3 regions of the Sphaerisporangium sp. NPDC005289 genome follow, and region 1 is predicted to be linked to each of the others. Evidence: riboswitches for the same ligand, from Rfam matches in the RefSeq annotation. Region 1 holds a riboswitch; each other region holds the start of a gene.
What was found. Region 1 has a riboswitch for cyclic di-AMP ahead of ABZT47_RS20925 (NlpC/P60 family protein). Riboswitches for the same ligand answer to the same signal wherever they lie in the genome.

Region 1 (5,430 bases):
GGGACGATCTTGATGCCCATGACGATCTTGCCGACCGTCTGGCCACGCTGCTTGGTCATCAGGAACTCGTAGCCGACCCAGACCAGCCCGGCCAGGATCGCCGTCAGCAGGCTGGCCAGGAACACGCCGCCGCCCGGGCTGATCGCGCCCGTCGCGGGGTCGAAGCTCGGCGCGGTGACGATGAGCGCCGCCAGCACGGCGTTGAGGATCACGTACGGGATCACGATGATGACGATGTCGATGATGCGGGCCACCAGGCGCTGCCACCACTCGGCCAGCGGGGCGGGGGCGCCCGGAGGCTGCGTGCCGGTGGCCGGGTAGCCCTGCTGGTAGCCGGCCGGGCCGTAGCCCTGCTGGCCGTACTGCTGGCCGTAGCCCTGCTGGCCGTAGGCCGCCCCGTACGGCGGCGCCTGCTGGGCGTGCTGCTGCCCGTAGCCCTGCTGGTCGTGGCCGGCCTGCTGCCCATACTGCGGCTGGCCGTACGGCTGCTGCCCGTACTGCTGCTGGCCGTACTGGGCCTGCTGGCCGTACGCCTGCTGCGCGTCCTGCTGGCCGTACTGGCCCTGCTGGCCGTAGCCCTGCTGGGCCTCCGGCTGGCCGTACTGCTGCTGGCCCTGCTGGGCCTGCTGGGCCTGCTGGCCGTACTGCTGCTGCCCGTAGCCCTGCGGCTGGGCGTAGCCGCCGGTCTGCTGGCCGTACTGCGGCTGGCCATAGGACGACGACTGGCCCTGCTGGCCGTAGCCCTGCTGGGCCTCCTGACCGTACGCCTGCTGACCGTACTGCTGGGGCTGCTGCCCGTACTGCTGCTGGCCCTGCTGGGCCTGCTGGCCGTACTGCTGCTGCCCGTAGCCCTGCCCCTGCTGGGGGTGGGAAGGCTGGCCGTAGGCTCCGGTTCCACCCTGCTGGCCGTAGGCGCCCGGCTGGCCGTAGGCTCCCGTCCCTGCCTGCTGGCCGTAGGCTCCCTGCTGGCCATAGCCCTGCTGGGGGTAGGCGGAGTGCTCCGAGGCCGGCTGGGGACGGTGGACGACGGTCACCTCCGGATCGATGCCCGGGGGGTTCTGCTGCCCATATTGCGGAGAGCCGGTTGACGAATGACCCTCGTCCGGCTCGTCGCGTGGGTACGGCGGCTGTCCGGTGCTCACCGTGTCACCTCACTTCGGCTTCGCACGTGGCCTCTGTCAGGCGCACGTGCCGTGGTGTTGCCAAGGTAGCGACAGCGGGATCAACAGTCACCTTTCCATTCCGTCACTCCGAAGGTCAGGATCGCGGATTCACATGCAGCAACATCCGCGTGTTGCCCAGGGTGTTCGGCTTGACGTGCTCCAGGTCGAGGAACTCGGCGACGCCCTCGTCGTAGGAGTCCAGGAGTTCGGCGTAGACCTCGGGGGAGACGGGCGTGCCCTGGATGGGGACGAAACCGTGCCTGCCGAAGAACTCGACCTCGAAGGTCAGGCAGAAGACCCGCTGGACCTCCAGCCGGCGGGCGGCGTCGATGAGCGCCGCGACGATCATGTGGCCGATGCCCATGCCGCGGCAGCCGGCGTCGACGGCGACCGTGCGGATCTCCGCCAGGTCCTCCCAGAGCACGTGGAGCGCGCCGCAGCCCACGACCATGCCGTCTCGCTCGGCCACCCAGAACTCCTGGACGTCCTCGTACAGGGTCACGGTCGCCTTGCGCAGCAGGCGCGGCCCGTCGCCGGAGTAGGTGTCGACCAATTTCCTGATCGTCCGCACGTCGGAGGTGCGGGCCCGCCGGACGGCGGGCGCGCCCTCGGCGGACGGGCGCTGCGCGGCCTGCCTCATGACGCGTCAGCGTATCCGCCCACCGGCGGGGCGGCGTTCGACGCCGTGCCGAGGCCCCCCGATAACGGACTGTCCGAAATACCTGCCAATTCGCGTCGCCATCACGGAGCGTGATCCGGCGCACGCGGTCGGTGCGCGCCGCGGGAAGGTCTGGGAGCGTGGCGCGCGAGATGCTCTTTGACCTGCGGCTTTTCTTCGAGCCCCTGCCCGCGGGCCGGGTAACCGCAGCTCGGAACGGGTGCGGGACTTCCACCGGCGTGATCTTTCCGTGACGCGCCGGTTGTGGAACCTCAACAGAATTCGCAGTTCTGGTTGAGCAGGAACCTGAACTGGACTAATGTCCAGCGTCAATGTCGGTCGTCGTTCCGCGGCGACCGCACCGCCTAATTCCCGCCCCATCCGAACGGCGGGAAACCGGGGACCCAAAGGTGGGTCCGGGGGAGGTCCCCCGGCGACCCGCCACCCCTGGGGTGAATCCGAGAGGGAGGCATCGCGATCCTCCATGGTCACGTGCTCGGTAGGGCTGCTCCGGCCCGAACCCGTCAGCTAACCCGGTAGGCGTCCGAGGAGAGGAGCTTTTTGGTGCAGCCTAGGCGCACGCCTGGAAAGAGCGCGGGCAGGCACGCCCGCGGGCGAGAACGCGGTGCCCATTCCCGCTTCGGGAGCGCCTCCGGTGCGTCCTCGCGCCTTCCCCGCCGCATCGCGCTGGTGACCGCCGCGCTGATGGCCGTGACCTTCGGCTCGCCTCTGGTGTCCGCGACGGCCGAGCCCAAGCCCAGCCTCAACGACCTGAAGAACCAGGTCGAGCACCTCTACAACCAGATCGAGTCGCTCACCGAGCAGTACAACGGCCAGAAGGAGCGCCTCAAGCAGGCGCAGCGTTCGGCCGAACTCGCCAAGAAGACCCTCTCCAAGAGCGAGGCCGACCTGGAGGCCAAGCGCGCCAGAGCCGGCATGTACGCCCAGGACGCCTACATGACCGGCGGTCTCGGCTCGCCGCTGACCCTCGCCATGTCCGGCGACCCCGACGCCTACCTCGACCGCGTGGCCACGACCTACGCCCTGCAGCTGCAGCAGGGCGAGGAGGTCGCCCAGATCGGCAAGGCGATGGCGACCGCCGAGCGCGCCAAGGCCGGCGCCAAGGCCCGCGAGGCCGAGGTCAAGAAGCTCGTCTCCGACCTGTCCTCCCAGCGTGACAAGATCCGCGGCCTGGTCGCCAAGACCGAGGGCAGCCTGTTCAAGCGCGCGCTGTCGCAGGCCGGCGGGTACGGCCGGGCCACCAGGATCGAGATCCCGATCCCGGGCGAGGGCAAGGCCGCCCAGGCCGCCAGGTGGGCGCTGACGCAGCAGCTCAAGCCGTACGTCTGGGGCGCCGCGGGGCCGAGCACCTTCGACTGCTCCGGTCTGGTCCTGTGGGCCTACCAGAAGGTCGGCATCAGCCTGCCGCACTACACCGGCGACCAGTGGACCGCGGGGACCCACATCTCCCGCGAGGACCTGCGCCCCGGCGACCTGGTCTTCTTCTACAGCGACCTGCACCACGTCGGCATCTACATCGGCGGCGGCATGATGGTGCACGCACCGCGCACCGGTGATGTCGTGCGGGTGGTCCCGCTCGGCAACCGCCCGTTCGCCGGCGGCGTGCGCATCGCCGACTAGCGCCACGGCGCGCACGCCGGACGAGGCGGCCGCCGGTACGGTGACGCCGCCTCGCGCCGGGACGAGGTACCCCTGCCTCGGACGGTGCGACCTCAGATGAGGCGGCGCCGCGCCGCCCAGGCCACGGCCTCGATGGCCGTGGCGACGCCTATGCGGTCGCAGATGCCGCGCAGGCGGCGTCGTACGGTGCGGCCGCTCACGTCGAGCCTGCGTCCCACTCTGTCGACGGTCACGCCCTTGGCCAGTTCGGCGAGCAAGAGAAGATCATCGTCGCTCAGTCCCACACCGTCTGATCCCGAAGGAATGTCATTCCCTCGGGAAACCAGATCCGGATACGCCATCGGGTGTCCTCCCCCACGACGAACTCGGCAACATACTGAATGCTTCGGCCCGCCCCGTCAGGAACGTTAAACGCCGCGTTGAAAGGTCGTCAAGCACTGACCTCGATACCCATGACGTTTGTGATTGACATACCAGTGCATATGTGAACTACTCGTGACATGTCCCCGCACCTCCCGGTCCGGGGGGACATCGGCGATGATCATGGCCGTGGGCCGCATGATCCGCCATGGAAGACCACCGCGGCGCTGGTGGAGGCCCGGTTCCATGCGGGACGCCTCGCGGGCGCCCCGGCTCGGAGATATACGGTCGACACGCTATACGCCGAATTCGACCCGCGAAACCAGTACGCTTTCTGACTTTCTTCCGCCGGGCACGCCCGTGGGCGTAACACTCCGGCCACCCACGATTTGCCGTGGCCGATCACCGCGCCGCGCCGTATTCGACGCGCGCGCCCCCTCCACGTCTCCGATATGGATCTCCCCCGCCGCTTGATCGCGGGGCGCGCTCAGGCGGTGTTGCGGTTGTAGATCAGGCGCAGCCCGATGAGCGTCAGCCAGGGCTCGTGGACGTCGATCGAACGGGCCTCGTTCACCACCAGCGCGGCCATCGACCCGGTGGCCACGACGGTCACGTCGTCGGGGTCGGACGCGAGCTCGGGCGCCATGCGCTCGACGATGCCGTCCACCTGGCCGGCGAAACCGTAGATGATGCCCGCCTGCAGGGCTTCGACGGTGTTCTTGGCGATGACCGAGCGTGGGCGCACCAGCTCGACCTTGTGGAGCTGGGCCCCCGCGGCGGCCAGGGCGTCCACCGAGATCTCGATGCCGGGGGCGGTGACCGCGCCGACGTACTCGCCCTTGGCCGACACCGCGTCGAAGGAGGTGGCGGTGCCGAAGTCGACGATGATGCACGGCCCCCCGTACAGCGTGACGGCGGCGAGCGCGTTGACGATGCGGTCGCTGCCGACCTCCTTGGGGTTGTCCATGCGCACCGGCACCCCGGTGCGCACGCCCGGCTCCACGATGACGGCGGTCACGTCGCCGTAGTAGCGCCGGCACATCTCGCGCATCTCGTTCAGCACGGAGGGGACCGTCGAGCAGATGGCGATGCCGCCGATGTCGGCGTCCTTGAGCAGGGGGCTCTGACCGAGCAGCCCCTGCAGGACGACCGCGATCTCGTCGGCGGTGCGCCTGGCGTCGGTGGCCAGGCGCCAGTGCTCGATGACCTCCTCGCCCTCGAAGAGGCCGAGCACCGTGTGAGTGTTGCCGACGTCGATCGTGAGCAGCATCAAGCCCCCCGAAGGTCCAAAGCGATGTCAAGTGCGGGCGCCGAATGGGTCAGCGACCCCACAGCAAGGTAGTCAACACCGGTTTCGGCCACCTCACGAGCCGATTCCAGGCGGAGTCCGCCGCTGGACTCCAGCCGGGCCCTGCCGCCCACCAGGGCCACGGCGCGGGTCAGCTCCTCCACGGTGAAGTTGTCCAGCAGGATCTCCTCCGCTCCCTCGGCCAGCACCGGCTCGATCTGGTCCAGGCGGTCGACCTCCACCTCGATCGGCAGCTCCGGATAGGCCTGCCGGACGGCGCGGAACGCCTCGGCGACCCCGCCGGCCGCCACCACGTGATT
Region 2 (5,430 bases), on a different contig from region 1:
CACGATGTGGTCGCGCCGCCGCGGCGATACCGAATACGGCCTGAAGTGGATTCCGATGGGCGGCTACATCCGCATGATCGGGGCACTTCCTCCCCGGCCCAACGATGATCCGAACAAGCTTCGCAACATCTCCACCGGGCCGTGGCAGGCGCTCATCGAGAGCGCCAGGCAGGCGGCGCTGGAGGAGGTCAAGCCCGGCGACGCCGACCGCGTCCTGTACCGCAAGCCCTGGTGGCAGAAGGTCATCATCTTCATCGGCGGTCCCGCGATGAACTTCGTGCTGGCCTTCGTGCTGTTCGCCATCGTGCTGATGGGCTTCGGCATCTCGGTGCCCAAGCCCGTGGTCGCCGAGGTCTCAAAGTGCGTCGTCACCGTGGCCGAGCAGGAGAAGGGCCAGCAGTGCACCCCGGCCCACCGGTCCACGCCCGCGGCGCTCGCCGGGCTCAGGGCCAAGGACAAGATCGTCTCGTTCGGCGGCAGGCCGGTGAACTCCTGGGACGACGCCAGTACGCTGATCCGCACCCATGGCGCAGGCCCGGTCGCCATCGGCATCGAGCGCGACGGCAAGCCGATGACGCTGAACGCCACGCTCATCGCGCAAGATCGCCCCTCCCTCGACGACCCGGAGAAGCTGGACAAGAACGTCGGCTTCCTCGGCGTCAGCCCCACCCTCGTCGTGGAGAAGCAAGGGCTCGGGTACGTCGTCGGCGCCATGGCCGACCTGGTCAGGCGCACCGGCTCGGCACTGCTGCAACTGCCGCAGAGGCTCGTCGGGGTCTGGCAGGCGGCCTTCGGCGGCGCCGAGCGTGACCTCAACAGCCCGCAGAGCGTCGTCGGCGCCGGGCGCCTGGGCGGCGCGATCGCCGCGGCGGCCATCCCGCTGGAGAACAAGATCGCCGGTTTCATCCAGCTCCTGGCCGGGTTCAACCTCGCGATCGGCATGTTCAACCTGATCCCGCTGATGCCGCTGGACGGCGGCCAGATCGCCGGCGGCCTGTGGGAGGGCATCAAGCGCGGTTACGCCCGGGTGCGCCGCCGCCCGATGCCGGGGCACGTGGACATCGCCAAGGCGCTGCCGCTGACGTACACGGTCGCGATCTTCCTGATCGCCATGAGCAGCCTGCTCATCTACGCCGACATCGTCAACCCCATCCGCCTGCCGGGCTGATCGGCCCCACCGGCGCCGGGCCGCGCGGCAGGCGCCCCGCAGGCACGTCGCGGTGCCACGCCCGCCGCCCGGTCACCGGGCGGCGGGTCACCGTAATACATCCTCCGGGCGAGTGTCCGGATGGAACTTTCACCGGCGGCAAGACGGCCGGACGGCTAGTACATCGAGATGTGCACGTGGTCGAAGTGGTTGGCGGTGATCCCGCCGCGGTTGGCCATCGACCGCCAGCCGGGAAAGCCCAGGTTGTAGATCCGCTGCCGGTAGATCACGTACTTCACGCCGAGCTTGCCGCCGTTCTTGATGGCCCAGGCGGCGATCTGCTCGCCCATCGCGACGCCGGCGGGCGAGGGCATCGCCCCGCCGGAGCTGAGCATGAAGTCGCATGCCCGGCCCAGCGGGTGCTCGCCACTGTTCTCGGGGCGGTAGCAGCCGACGGGGAACCGCAGCGGGAAGTGGTCCTTGACCTCGGCGCGCATCAGCCGCATCCGCGGGGTGATGTTCTCGCTCCCGGCCGGCAGCTCGGGCGCCCAGCTGCCGTTGGCCTGCTTGCCCGGGGCGGTGGGCACCAGCCGGTCCAGCTTGTCCTTGATCTGGCCGATCAGCTTCTCGGCGTCCCTGCGCTGGGCGGTCACCTCGACGACGTCGTCGCGCAGGCCGTCGGTCAGCGCGGCCGCGTCGTCGGCCGCCTTCTTGCGGGCGTCACGGGCCGTGGCATATCGGCCGATCTCGGCGGACTGCTCGGCCTGGAGCTGTTGCAGCATCGCGGCGCCGCCGAAACCGGGCGACATGAGCTCGCGCATCATGCCGAGGCCGCTGCCCGCCTGGTAGCTGAGCTGGGCGATGTCGCCCACCTGGCCCTCGGAGGCGGTGAGCTCGGTCTCCGCGGCCTTCAGCCGCTCACGGGCCTTCTTCTCCGCGTCCTTGGCCTTGGCGACCGCGACGCGCTTGGCGTTGTACTGGGCGATCAGCTTGTCGACCTGCTTGCCGAGGGCGGCGAGCTGTGCCTTGAGCTGTTTCTCGGTGGGTTTGGGGGCGGCGGCGCCGGCCGTGGACGGGCCGAGCACCAGGGCGGCCACCATCAGAGCGCAGGCGGCCACGGAACCGTGGCGGCCGGAAGACAGGGGCAGAGCCCGCTCCTCTCCATCTGCCGACCGGGTTAGCTGACGGGTTCGGGCCGGAGACGCCCTACCACACGCGTGGATTCACCCCAGAGGAACCGATGGGTCCCCGGCTCCCAGGCGGGGCACCTGGGATTAGGCGGACCGGCCGTTACGGCCGGTGTCTGATGGATGGTAGTGGTAGATCCGTATTTATGGCGACCCCGGAGGTGACGTCCCCCGACGTGGCGTGCGCGTGGTCACCGCCGCCGCGCCCGCGGCGGGCCGTCCAGGGCGGGCGCGGTCACGGCTGCTCGCGCAGCATCCGGGCGGCCTCCTCGGGCAGCACGTCGTTGACGAACGCGCCCATCGCCGACTCCGACCCGGCCAGGTACTTCAGCTTCTGCGCCGCCCGCCGGATGCTGAACAGCTGCAGGTGCAGGTAGGCGAGGTCGCGCCCGGTGCGCACGGGCGCCTGGTGCCAGGCCGCGACGTAGGGCATGGTGACCCCGAACAGCCCGTCCAGCCGCCGCAGCACGTCGGTGTAGAGCGGGCCGAAGGCCGCGCGCTCCTCGGCGTCCAGCTCGCGAAGGTCGGCCGCCCTGCGGTTGAGGTAGACGTGCACCTCGAACGGCCACCGCGCCGCCGCGGGGACGAACGCCGTCCAGTGCTCGTTGGAGGCGACCACGCGCGTCTCGGCCTTGCGCTCGGCGGCCAGCACGTCCGCGAACAGGTCGCCGCCCGTGCGCTCGCGGTAGCGGGCCGCCGAGGCCAGCATCTGCCGCGTGCGAGGCGTCACGTACGGATAGGCGTAGATCTGGCCGTGCGGGTGCGCCAGCGTGATGCCGATCTCGGCGCCGCGGTTCTCGAACGGGAACACCTGCTCCACGCCGTCCAGCCGCGAGAGGTGGTCGGTGCGGTCGGCGAGCGCCACCAGCACCAGATCGACCTGCTCGGGAGACAGCCGGGAGAAGGAGGAGTCGTGCCGGGAGGTGAAGCACACCACCTCGCACCGGCCGACGCCGGGCCGCACCTCGCTCAGGCCGCCCACGTCCTCGTAGTGGCCCAGGTTGAAGCTGAAGGACGGGAAACGGTTCTCGAACACCGCGACGTCGTAGTCGGCGGCGGGGATCTCGGTCGCGTGGCCCGGCCGGGAGGGGCACAGGGGGCATTCGTCGGTGGGGGGCAGGAACGTGCGGCCCTGGCGGTGCCCGGCGATGGCGATCCACTCGTCCATCACCGGGTCGTACCGCAGCTCCGAGGCCGCGGGGCGCGGGGGCAGCTCGCGGGTGTCGGCGGCGCCGCGGTCGGCGCTCTCGTCGTGGTCGAAGTAGATGAGCTCTCGCCCATCGGCGAGCTGGGTGACGGTCCGCTTCACCGGGCCACCTCCTGTCCGGCGGCCGGCTGAGCCGCCTGTCCTGTCGTGTCGGCGGCCCGGGCCGCCCGTTCTGTTCCCGGAGCGCGGTTCGCGCGTCCGGACCCGCCGGCGTCGCGCGCCGGCTCGGTCGATGGCGCCGTCCCCGCAGGGTCGGCCAGCAGCAGCGTGCCGGCCTGCTCGGACAGCGCCGATCTGGCCTCCTCCGGCAGGCCGGTGTCGCTGATCACGACGTGCGCCTCGTCCAGCTTGGCGATCGTGCTGATGCCGACGGTGCCCCACTTGGTGTGGTCGGCCAGCACGACCAGCCGCTGCGCCGCCGCGACCAGTTCGCGGTCGGTCTCGGCCTCAAGGATGTTGGGGGTGGTGAAGCCCGCCCTGGGGTTCATGCCGTGCACGCCGAGCATCAGCGTGTCGACGTTGAGCGCGCGGATGGCCGCCACGGCGACCGGCCCCACCAGCGCGTCCGACGGCGTGCGCACCCCTCCGGTGAGCACGACGGTCTGGTCGGCGCGCCCGGCCCGGTGGAAGACGTCGGCGACCTGGACGGAGTTGGTGATGACCGTGAGGTGGGGGACGTCGGCCAGGTGATGGGCCAGGGTCCAGGTGGTCGTGCCGGCCGACAGCGCGACCGCGCTGCCCGGGCGCACCAGCTCGGCGGCGCGGCGGGCGATCGCCTCCTTCTCGGCCTGCTGGCGCACCGACTTGGCCGCGAAGCCCGGCTCCTCGGTGGACCCCGCGCCGGTGGCGGTGGCGCCGCCGTGCACCTTGTCGACCAGCCCGCGCTCGGCCAGCGCCTCAAGGTCGCGGCGGATCGTCATGTCCGACACCCCGAGCTCGCGCACCAGGTCGGCGACCCGTACCGCGCCGCTCCTGCGGACGCGCTCGAGGATCGCCTGCTGCCGTTGCTGAGCCAGCATCGCCTCACCTCTCCACCAAGTTCCATCAAAATACTACATAATCTGACCTGCATCTTGTTGGAACGTGAGGGGCGATGGTGGGGCGGGTGGACGGTCCCGGGTGGCGGCTCTGGGGGGCTTTCTTTGGCGTTTGGGCCTTGTACCGGTTCGGGCGCGGATGCATGGTGGGGAGCACGACCCGTACCGATGGGGAGGCCGAGATGGCGAGACGCGCGCGCAAGAGCCGGGCCCGCAAGAAGAGGAAGGCCAACCACGGCAAGCGGCCCGTCTCCCGCTGACCCTCCCCACGCCGGCCGTCACCTCGCCACCGCGTCGGCCGTGCGGGCATGCCGGAGGTGACCCCGCGTCGTCTCCCGGCCGGGTGCCGGGGGCGGTGACGCGCGACGGGGCCGAGAGTACCGCGCTCCCTCGGCCCGCGCGTCAGCCGCCGCGGCCCCAAGCGGCCAGCAGGCGGGTCTGCGGGTCGGTGTCCTCCGGCAGCGGCGGGCGCTCGGCGATCACCCCGGCCTGCCGGTAGCCCTCCTCCGCTCCGGCGAACCACTCGGCGCACACCTCGACGAGCTCGGGGTCCAGCCGCTCGTCACCGCCGATCGCCCTGGCGAGGTCCCAGGTGTGGATGAGGGTGTCGGCGAACAGCTCGGCGATGTACTCCGCCCCGGAGACGTCGCCGAACGACAGGCGCACCGTCCGCGTGAGGACGTCGGCCGGCTCCATGGCGCGCATCGCCGCGGCCGCCGCCACGTCGAACGCCTTCACCGGGTCGTCGCCGAGCAGGTCGCCCTCGGTCAGCTCGCCGGCCTCCGCGGCCTGCCGCCCCGCGAGCAGCTGCGGCGCCAGCAGGCTCTCGCCCACCAGATGGTCGACCATGCC
Region 3 (5,430 bases), on a different contig from region 1:
GGCGCGGGCGCTGCCGAGCCGCCTGGACACCCAGGTGGCGCTCGCGGCACCCGCCAGGCCGCCGACGCTCATGACCGCCATCAGCCCGCCGACCGCGCCGGGGCCGACGCCGACGTCGCGCACCAGGAAGACGACCAGGATGGCCTGGTATCCCATGAGCCCGAGGTTGCTGGCCGCCCCGAACACCGTGAGCACCCGCAGGTAGGGGTCGCGGGCGACGAAGCGCAGGCCCTCGCCGATCTCGCGTCGAAGCGTCGTGGCCCGCCGCTCGCGCGACACCGGGGCCTCGCGGGCCCTGATGCCGAGCAGGCACAGCGCCGAGACCACGAAGCTCGCCGCGTCGGCGAGCAGCGCGGTGACCGCGCCGAACACCTGGGCGACCAGACCGGCGGCTCCCGGGCCCACCACTTCGACGGCCGACTCGCCGCCCTGGAGCTTGGCGTTGCCCTCGGGCAGGTCGGCGGGGACGACGATCGAGGGGAGGTACACCTGGTAGGAGGTCTGGAAGAACACCTTGGCGGTGCCCGTGAGCAGCGCGACGGCCAGCAGATGGCCGACGGTCAGCACGCCTTGCCACGCGGCCACCGGGATGCTGAGGAACAGCAGGAACGACACGGCGTCGCAGATCAGCATCACGGGCCTGCGAGGCAGGCGGTCGACCCAGGCTCCGGCGGGCAGGCCGATGATCACCCACGGCACCCACGCCGCGGCGGTGAGCAGAGCGACCTCCAGTGTGGTCGCGTGGAGCGCGGTGATCGCGACCAGAGGCAGGGCAACCGAGGTGAGAGAGCTGCCGAAGCCGCTGGTGGTCTCGCCGACCCACAGCAGCCGGAAGTCGCGGTCGCGCAGCAGCCCCCAGCGGCCCCGGGATCGAGACGCGGCGGGCGCGGCCGCCGCGGTGAGGCCGTTCACGGCCGGCCCGGGACGCCGAAGGCGAACACGAACACCGGCTCGCGGGGCCGCCCGTCGTCGGGGATCTCCCGGGTGGCCCACCGGTTGAGGAGCTCCAGGAACTGCGCCTCGAACTCGTGCAGCTCGTCGGGGGTGAGCCGCAGCCACTTGTCGGTGGAGAAGGGGGCGTCCTGCCAGGCCGCCCGCTCGTCCTCGCTCGCGGCGTACCAGGCGCGGACCATGCTGACGTGGTGTTCGAGGTTGAGGGACGCCGCCGCGCTGGCGATGGCGGCGGTCGCGGGGTCGCCGCCGAAGTCGGACTCGCTCCAGCGCAGCTCGGCCGAGGACAGCCGCCACCAGCGCTCGCGCCGGTCGCGGGCGAGCTCGGGGGCCTCCTCGATGAGCTCGCTGCCGGCCAGGACGCGCAGGTGGTGGCTGGCGTTGGCGACGGCCTGCCCGGTGTGCTCGGCCAGCATGCTGGCGGTGCAGGGACCGTAGACCTTCAGCGCGTCCATGAGGCGCCGCCTCGTGGGATGCGACAGGGCGGCCAGCACCCGTGAGTCGGTGATCGTGCGTACGTCTTCATCGGCCATGCGCCCACTTTGACATGAGCAATGGACGTTGCACAACGGATATTGCGTAATTCTCATTGCGGAAGCACTGTTGCTGAATGATCGTTGCGGAACGGACGTCGTGGGTAACGGGTCTCGAGTGCGGAGCGTGACACGCGGGGGTGCGCATCCCGGTCCGCCGGGCGGGGCTAGGTGGACCGTTCCCTCTCCAAGATCCCTGAACGGGTGTGACTGATGTGACTTGTGTGACTCGCGTCAGGTGCCGTTTCGGGATATGTGAGGGGAATCACATACGGGTAACGGATGCGCTTGTTGTGCAGGGGTTTCCTGATTAAGAAGCCCCCTATTTGATCTATGTGACTTGGTCACGGCTTTGCCTCGATTTGGGGTTCTGTGTAACTTCTGGCCCGCGGCGAGCACGCCATGCCGTCGCGAACGGAGCCGGTCTTCCGACCGGCTCCACGCATGACAATCCAGCGGTCGCCGTCGCCCCAGTAAGGCGCGAGCCAGGACCCCAAAGGGGCGGTGACCTGCCGAATCCGTGCGGCAAGGAGCACGGAACCGGGGACCCAATTGATCCTGAACGCGGGATCAGGGGGTGAATCGACGCCTTGGCGTCGTAGGGCTACTTCCATGCCCGAATCCGTCAGCTAACCCGGTAGGCGTGAGTGGAAGAATCAAGGAGCGATCCTGTCCAGCACCACCCAGAACCCTCGTCTGTCGCGCATTGCCCGCTTCTCTCTCGGCGGTGTGGTGCTCACCATGACGGCCTCCGTGGGAGCCGTGGCGACGCAGGCGACGGCGGCTGACGCCGCCACGGCGGCACCGGCTCAGGGACCCTCAGAGCCGTCCGTCTACGGCCCGGCCGGGCTGATCGAGACACCGAGCATCACCGGGGCCTCCGAGCCCACCGGCACGGCCGCGGTGAGCGAGGCGAGCACATCCGGCACCTCCCGCACATCCAAGAGCAAGGCCAAAGTGAGCAGGGCCGCCCGGCAGCAGCTCAAGGCGCACACGGCCGTCGCGGTGGCGAAGAAGCAGATCGGCGACCCCTACCGCTGGGGCGCCAGCGGCCCGGGGGCCTTCGACTGCTCCGGCCTGATGCTGTACGCCTGGCGCAAGGCCGGTGTGAAGCTGCCCCGCATCGCCGCCAGCCAGTTCCGCACGGTGCGGAAGAAGGTGTCCTGGAAGAACCTCAAGCAGGGTGACCTGATGTTCTTCTACGGACTCGGCCACGTCGGCATGTACGTCGGGCACGGCAAGATGATCCACTCGCCGCACACCGGCGCGCGGGTGCGCATCGACAAGCTGTCGGGCTACCGGAAGGCGTCCTTCGTCGGCGCCGTCCGCCCCGGCGCCTGACCGGCGGGACCGTCGCGGCGTCGGCGCTGCCATCCAGCAATCGGATGACCAGGTCGGATTCCGCCTGCCGCTCCAGGTCGGCGCTGGACCCCCGCTTGACCCGCGGAACCACCCCCGCCCATCCAGGGCTCCGCTGGGTCGGGTGCGCCGGTCGCCCGTGCCGATCCGCTCCCGGTTCCCACGACGGGCCGGTCCGGTTTCCGGGCCGTCCCGGGATGTCGACCGGCGATTCCGGACCCTGACCGGCGGTGCTGGAAGCCGACCGGCGGTTCCGGAGGCCGATCTGCCTGCCGTTCCGGAGGCCGATCGGCGCGAGGATTCCTCCGGGAGAGCGTCTCCGAGAGGTGCCCCCGCTCCTCGAAGACCTTTCCAGGTGGTGCACATGCCCCTCGCGCCGGTCGTGAAGGCCCCGTCCGCTCCTCCCCCCTCGGAGCGGACGGGGCCTTCGCGCGTCCGCGCCGCGCCCCATCGGCGAGGCGCGACACGACCGGACGGGGCCTTCGCGCGTCCGTGCCCCGCCAGGCCGATGTGCCGCCGGGAAGTCGATACGGGTCCTCCGTCGGGACGCTGACGGGGGTCCGCCTCTGGGACGCCGATGTGGCCGGGAAGGACGAGCGAGTAGATTTCCCGCATGCGCGTCGTGTGGCTCTGGGCCGTCCTGGCGGGGTTGCTGACCGTGCTGACGGGGCCCTCCGCCGTCGAGGACGATCTCGGACGGCGGGCGCGGACGCTGATCGGCGAGCATCCGGAGATATGGTCCGGCGCGCGGACCTTCCGCGGCGACCTCTCCCTCGTGGTCGCGGCCCCCGGTGCCCTCACCGCCGCTGGAGCCCTCACGGCTTCTGGAACCACGGCCCCGCAGGCTGCGAAAACCTCCGCGACCAGGCCCGTCCCCGGAGGCGAAGCCGCCGCCGCGGCCTCCGGAGCCGCGTTCGCCGACCTGGCGCGCCGGGCCGACCGGGCGAGCCGGCTGGTCGCCCGCGTCGTGGGCCCGGTGCGTCCGCTGATCGCCGTTCCCGCCACGACCGAGCAGGCGGCCGTGCTGGCCGCCCCAGCGCAGGTGAACGGCCTGGCCGCGGTGGCGGGCGCCGACCGGGTGATCGTGGAGCCGCGGTCGTTCGCCCGCCTGACCGCCGCCGGCCGCGACGTCGTCCTCGCCCACGAGATCACGCACATCGCCACCGGGGCGGCGCTCGACGGGAGCACGCCCAAATGGCTGGTCGAGGGGTTCGCGGACTACGTCGGCTATCTCGACGCCGGCATCCCGGCGCGCCGGGCCGCGGCCGAACTGGCCGACGAGGTGCGCGCCGGACGGACGCCCGAACGGCTGCCCGGGCCGGAGGCGTTCGCCGCCGGCTCCGCGCGGCAGGCCCAGGCGTACGAGGAGGCCTGGCTCGCCTGCCGGTATGTCGCGGGGCGCTTCGGCGAACGCGCTCTGGTGAGCCTCTACCGTGAGTCCAGGCACGGGGACGTGCGGGCGGCGCTGTCCCGCACGCTCCGCATGAGCCTGGAGCGATTCACCGCCGCCTGGCGCGAGTACGTCCGAGACCAGCTCGCATGACCACGGTGGCGGCGCGGCGCAGGGGAGAGCATGGAGCGAAGTGACGAGACCGGCCGCGTGGCCGGCCCGGCGGGCGACGCCGGCGCGGATGCGCACGCCCGCACGGGCCCACCCGACGGTCCAGGCGCCGGCTCGGAGCGAGCGGTGAGCGGGGTGCGGGCGGCGGGGGGCGCGCTGGTGGGCCTGGGGGTGGCGCTGGCCGCCGTGGTGGCGGTGAGCACGCCGTGGCGCCCGCTGCCGGGCTCCGCGCCCGCCGTGGCGCCCGATCCCGCGCGCGACTTCACCGCGGCGCAGATCGCGCGCGCCGACGCCTTCGACGCGGCCGTGAACGTGCCGGTGTACCTGTCGCTGGCCGTGACGCTCGCCGTCGCGGGCGTGCTGGTCCTGACGCCCGTGGGCGCCTGGCTGGTGGGACGGCTCCCGGGCCCGTGGTGGGCGCGCGCCCTGCTCGGCGTCGTCGCGCTCTCGGCGGTGAGCCTGGCGATCAAGTGGCCGCTCGGCATGTGGTACGAGACGCGGCTGCGCGCCTACGGCCTGTCCACCCAGCAGTGGCCCGCGTGGTCGGCCGACCGGCTCAAGAGCTTCGCCGTCCAGACCGTGATCATCGCGATCATGGTGCTCGCGGTGGTCTGGCTGGCCCGCCGCGCCCCCCGCCGCTGGTGGGCGCCCGCCGCGGCCGGGGCGTTCCTGCTCACCGTCGCGGCGTCGTTCGTCTACCCCCTGGTCGTCGAGCCGTTGTTCAACGACTTCACGCCGCTGCCCGCCGGGCGGCTGCGCGACGATCTGGTCGCCATGGCCCGCCGCGACGGCGTCCCCGTCCAGGACGTGCTGGTCGCCGACGCCTCCCGCCGGACCACGGCGCTCAACGCCTACGTCTCCGGCTTCGGCGCCACCCGCCGCATCGTCGTCTACGACACGCTGCTGCGCGCCCCGGCCGGTGAGGTGAGGCTGGTCGTCGCGCACGAGCTGGGGCACGCCAAGCGCGGGGACGTCCTGTACGGGACGATGGTCGGCGCGCTCGGCGCCGCCGCGGGCGCCTGCCTG

Region 2: linked by a shared signal. The riboswitch ahead of ABZT47_RS32380 (hypothetical protein) and the one ahead of ABZT47_RS20925 (NlpC/P60 family protein) in region 1 are both predicted to bind cyclic di-AMP.
Region 3: linked by a shared signal. The riboswitch ahead of ABZT47_RS19215 (C40 family peptidase) and the one ahead of ABZT47_RS20925 (NlpC/P60 family protein) in region 1 are both predicted to bind cyclic di-AMP.

What each region holds. Positions count from the first base shown of each region.
Region 1 covers NZ_JBEXGS010000011.1:183,979-189,408, reverse strand. Annotated here, with positions in the region: gene ABZT47_RS20935 (RDD family protein) at 1-1,142, opposite strand, end outside; gene ABZT47_RS20930 (amino-acid N-acetyltransferase) at 1,258-1,803, opposite strand; cyclic di-AMP (ydaO/yuaA leader) riboswitch at 2,185-2,380, shown strand; gene ABZT47_RS20925 (NlpC/P60 family protein) at 2,512-3,462, shown strand; gene ABZT47_RS20920 (LuxR C-terminal-related transcriptional regulator) at 3,555-3,719, opposite strand; gene ABZT47_RS20915 (type III pantothenate kinase) at 4,310-5,092, opposite strand; gene ABZT47_RS20910 (L-aspartate oxidase) at 5,092-5,430, opposite strand, start outside.
Region 2 covers NZ_JBEXGS010000024.1:120,960-126,389, forward strand. Annotated here, with positions in the region: gene ABZT47_RS32375 (site-2 protease family protein) at 1-1,168, shown strand, start outside; gene ABZT47_RS32380 (hypothetical protein) at 1,324-2,265, opposite strand; cyclic di-AMP (ydaO/yuaA leader) riboswitch at 2,300-2,438, opposite strand; gene galT (galactose-1-phosphate uridylyltransferase) at 2,570-3,643, opposite strand; gene ABZT47_RS32390 (DeoR/GlpR family DNA-binding transcription regulator) at 3,640-4,560, opposite strand; gene ABZT47_RS32395 (TIGR03086 family metal-binding protein) at 4,981-5,430, opposite strand, start outside.
Region 3 covers NZ_JBEXGS010000010.1:104,923-110,352, reverse strand. Annotated here, with positions in the region: gene ABZT47_RS19225 (MFS transporter) at 1-912, opposite strand, end outside; gene ABZT47_RS19220 (metalloregulator ArsR/SmtB family transcription factor) at 909-1,484, opposite strand; cyclic di-AMP (ydaO/yuaA leader) riboswitch at 1,985-2,143, shown strand; gene ABZT47_RS19215 (C40 family peptidase) at 2,226-2,825, shown strand; gene ABZT47_RS19210 (hypothetical protein) at 3,457-4,386, shown strand; gene ABZT47_RS19205 (M48 family metallopeptidase) at 4,417-5,430, shown strand, end outside.